Regions from separate parts of the Streptomyces sp. NPDC044003 genome, predicted to be linked through region 1. Evidence: riboswitches for the same ligand, from Rfam matches in the RefSeq annotation. Region 1 holds a riboswitch; the other holds the start of a gene.
What was found. A riboswitch is a leader RNA that binds a small molecule or an ion and turns the genes downstream of it on or off. The one in region 1 is predicted to bind cyclic di-AMP.

Region 1 (2,192 bases):
AACCCCGGTCCGGCGCGCACGGGGGAAGGGGCACGCCGGACCGGGGTGGTCACCGCGGGAGGGTCGTCGGGGCCGCGTGAGCCGCCGGACTCACGCGAGCCGCCGGGCTCACTTCAGGTGGAGCTGCTGACCCGGGTAGATGAGGTCGGCGTTCTCGACGACGCCCTTGTTCAGCTCGAAGAGCTTGGCCCAGCCGCCCTTGACGCCGTGCGCCTGGGCGATCTTGCTGAGGGTGTCGCCGGCGACGACCTTGTACTCGCCGTCACCCTTCTTGACCTTCTTGCCGGTCGGGGTGGTGACGGTCTTGGGGGCCTTGCGCTGCTCGCTGCGGGTGGTCGGCTGCTCGGCGCGACGCTCCTGCTGCTTCGGGGCGGCCTGCTGCGGGGCGGCCTGCTGGGGCGCGCTCTGCTGCGGGGCGGTCTCGGCGGCGCCGCCGTCGTAGGAGGCGCTGGAGAGGCCGACGCCGCAGCTCGGCCAGGCACCCTTGCCCTGGCCCGCGAGGACCTTCTCGGCGATGGTGATCTGCTGGGCCTTCGAGGCCAGGTCGGCGCGCGGGGCGTAGGCGGTGCCACCGAAGGCGGCCCAGGTGGAGTTGGTGAACTGCAGGCCGCCGTAGAAGCCGTTGCCGGTGTTGATGGACCAGTTGCCGCCGGACTCGCACTGGGCGACGGTGTCCCACTCGGCGGTGGTGGCGGCCGAGGCGGTGCCCGCGGTCAGCAGCGGGGCGGCGACGGCGACACCGGTGACGCCGACGAGCGCGGCGACCTGGGTGGCCTTGGAGGGACGACGGTGTTTGCCCTTGGCGGAAAACAGCATGGGGATTCTCCTCACCGACGCCTGTGAGGTGAGCTGTCGGGTTCGGGCCGGAAAGTTGCCCGGCCGCGTGTCCTTGCACGCGGCTTCACCCCAAGCCGATCGTCGGCCGTCTGTCTCAACGGCCGGGACCGGCACTTACCTTGGGTCCCCCACTCCTGCCTTCGGCGCTTGCGCGACGACTGTTCCCATCGGCCGACGGCAGGATTCGGCGTTTCGGTCGACGGGGCCCGCGGTGGCGAGCGGTGACGACCGTAGACACAGACCCACCGGAAGTTCAAAGAGGCTCATTGCGGAAAAATCGCCCCTACTTGCCCTCCGGTGGGCGGTGTTTGCGCAGGTGAGAGGTGACAGAAGCAAAGTTTGCGGACGTGACACGCCAGTTGGGACGAAGAGACCCATGTCTCACTTGCCCAGAACCGGACATAAGCCCGCGAACTAGCCCGCCGTCGCCGTCGAACCGGCCGTCAGGTCGAGGCTCTGACCAGGCAGGATGAGGTTCGGATCGGTGCCCACCGTGTGCTTGTTGGCGTCGTAGAGGGCGGTCCAGCCTCCGGGGAGTTCGTTCTCCTCCGCAATTCCGGACAGGCTGTCACCCGGCTGCACGGTGTACTCGCCCGAAGTGCCCTGACTGTCCGTTGCGCCCGAATTCTTCGCTTCGTCAGTCACCGGCGTGGCGTCGACCTCCTCCCCGGACTTGTCCACACCCGAAGCGTGTCGACCGGTTTCGGACGAGCCGCCCGTTGTGTCGGATTCCTCCGGGGCGGCCTCGCCCCGGTGCTTACCGGTGCCGGGCATGGCCGACGGCACGTCACCCTTCGGCGTCTCGGACGAATCCGGCGTACCGGGCGTAACGGACGCGTCGGGGGTGACCGGGGTCGCGGGAGTGGTGGGCGTCGCCGGGGTGGCGGGCGTGGCGGAGGTCGCCGGGGCGGTCGGCGTGGCGGGCGTCGCCGGGGTGGCGGGCGTCGCGGACGCGGCGGACCGGCCCGCGGCCGAGCCTTCGTTCCCCGTGGTGCGGTTGGACTCGGGGAGGGGGCCCGTGGGGGTGGTCGGGACGGCGGCCGGGCCGGGGTTCACGCCGGTGGCCTTGCCGTCGTTCTTCAGGCCGGCGATCGGCGCGCAGGTGGCCCACTCGTCGCTGCCCTTGGCGAGCGCCTTCTCGGCCATCGCGATCTGCTGGGCACGGCTGGCCAGGTCGGGGCTGGGCGCGTACGTGAGGCCGCCGTTCCGCTCCCAGCTGTCCTGGGTGAACTGGAGGCCGCCGTACATGCCGTTGCCGAAGTTGGCGCTCCACTGGCCGCCGGACTCGCACTCGGCGACCCGGTCCCAGGTGGCGGCGTCGGCGGCGGAGGCGGATCCGGTGGCGAGCAACGGCA
Region 2 (2,192 bases), on a different contig from region 1:
CACGATCTTCGCCGACATCGACGGCACCTGGTCGCGCCGGTACACCGGGCACATCGAGACCGGCGCCGCGAGCGTCAGCGGCTGATCTCTCCCCGGGATGCGGGCGGCGGCTATATGGTCGCCGCCCGCATCCCGGGCATGGTGTCAGCGGTCGGCGTGCGCGGCGCGAGCGTGGAGTCAGCGGTCGGCGTGCGCGGCGCGAGCGTGGAGTCAGCGGTCGGCGTGCGCGGCGCGAGCGTGGAGTCAGCGGCCGGCGAGCGCGGCCCGGCGGACCGTGGCGTCGAGGAGGGCCACCGCGTCGGCGGCCGTACGGCCGGGGGCCCGGTTCCACGGCCCGATCAGCCCCTGCCATCCGCGCGAGCGCAGCTCGGTCATGATCCAGGCGGCCGCCTCGTTCATGGTGTCCGCGCCGCCGTAGCCCAGCCGGTGGGCGGCGAGCAGAGCGCCGCAGAGACACCGTGCGCCGCGTGCGTCCCGCAGCTTGTACGGGGCGTTCTGCCAGCCCCACTCCGTCAGCACCAGGCGCGCGTAGCCGAGGTGGACCGAGGGGCGCAGCTCGGCCTGACCGATGCGGCGCCAGGCATGCAGCCGGTCCGGGAGGACGGCTCCGAGGCGCCCCGGAAGCCGGCGCTCGACCGGCAGCGTCGGCGGCAGGGCGGCGAGCGCGTCGGCGACGAGCCGGTCCACCGGCACGCTGAGCAGCTCGCGCCAGCCCTCCTCCGCCGGCGGTGACGGCTCCGGGGCGGTCCAGTCGGTGACGATCCGCTGCCAGGTGGCGCTCTCGAAGAGGGCGGCCGCCTCGCGGTCGAGGGTGTCGGGGCTGAGCTGAACAGTGGAAGGCGGCATGGGGGTGGCTCCTGGGTCGACTCCCTCCATCTTTCAAGACGAATGTCGGTTTTGCGACTTTTGCGCGCGCCCGGAGAGTCGCCCGACCGAACACCCCATCGCGGGGATTTCCCCCCTAATTACCCACCCCGGAATTACGCCCCAAATTCGGACATTGCACTCCGGGTGACGCGACTCACTTATACGACCCGGCCGCTCGACGATGCCCTCCCCCACCCCGTACCGGGCAAGGAAGTTCGACACCCCGGGGACTGCATCGATCTTGAATTCCCCGAATTCATTGATCCATTTCCCGGCACCCGGCATCCACTCCTCTTGTTATCCGTCGCATTACTGGCCTACGGTCACCTCCATTCGAGCGGAACGCCCAATCCTGCCGCCGCTCGGTAAACCTCCCTTTTCACCCGACGGCAGGAGCGGGGGACCCACGAATACGCCGGTCCGGAATCCGGAACGGCTCGGGGTGAAGCCGCGTGCGCGCGGCCGGACATCTCCCGTCCGAACCCGACAGCTCACCCCGCAGGCGCCGGAGAGGACACCCGTCATGCCTGCTCACGGTAAGCACCGCCGCCCCCGCCGCGTCCGCGTCCCCCGCGGCCTCGCCCTGGTCGGCACCGGTGGCGCCGCCCTGACCCTGCCCCTCGTCGCCCCGGCCGTCGCCGGCGCGGCACCCGTCTCCGGCGCGCCGCAGATCGCCGCCCAGTCTTTCGCCGCCCCCGCCGCGCCGGTCGCGGCCAAGGCGCCCGCCGCCCCGGCCGCCGCGCACACGTACACCGTCGTGAGCGGCGACTCGCTTTCCCTGATCGCCCACAAGAAGGGAATTCAGGGCGGCTGGAAGAGCCTTTACCGTGCCAACAAGAGCGTCGTGGGTGACAATCCGTCACTCATTCGCCCCGGTCTCGAACTGACGATTCGTCGGGATTCCGCGAAGGCGGCCTCCACGAAGGCGAAGAAGTCCGCCACGACCGAGCGCGCGAGCCGCTCCGAGCACCGGTCGGCCACCCCCGCCGGCGCCTCCGCCGCCGCGGCCGCCCCGGCCGCCGTCAAGGCCGCCCCGGTCGCCGCCACCAACTACGCCGACAACCTCGACGGCTGGATCCGGGAGTCGCTGGCCATCATGGGCCAGCACGGCATCCCCGGTACCTACGACGGGATCCTCCGCAACGTCATGCGCGAGTCCTCCGGCAACCCCCAGGCCATCAACCTCTGGGACTCCAACGCCGCCGCCGGCACCCCGTCGAAGGGCCTGCTCCAGGTCATCGAGCCGACCTTCCTCGCCTACCACGTGCCCGGCACGTCCATGGACCTGTTCGACCCGGTCGCCAACATCACCGCCGCCTGCAACT

Region 2: linked by a shared signal. The riboswitch ahead of AC07AW_RS15990 (LysM peptidoglycan-binding domain-containing protein) and the one ahead of AC07AW_RS32875 (transglycosylase family protein) in region 1 are both predicted to bind cyclic di-AMP.

Annotation. Positions count from the first base shown of each region.
Region 1 covers NZ_JBWKFA010000010.1:200,885-203,076, reverse strand. Annotated here, with positions in the region: gene AC07AW_RS32875 (transglycosylase family protein) at 109-816, opposite strand; cyclic di-AMP (ydaO/yuaA leader) riboswitch at 820-993, opposite strand; gene AC07AW_RS32870 (transglycosylase family protein) at 1,252-2,192, opposite strand, start outside.
Region 2 covers NZ_JBWKFA010000003.1:894,310-896,501, reverse strand. Annotated here, with positions in the region: gene AC07AW_RS16000 (phosphocholine-specific phospholipase C) at 1-85, shown strand, start outside; gene AC07AW_RS15995 (DUF6197 family protein) at 244-846, opposite strand; cyclic di-AMP (ydaO/yuaA leader) riboswitch at 1,229-1,385, shown strand; gene AC07AW_RS15990 (LysM peptidoglycan-binding domain-containing protein) at 1,391-2,192, shown strand, end outside.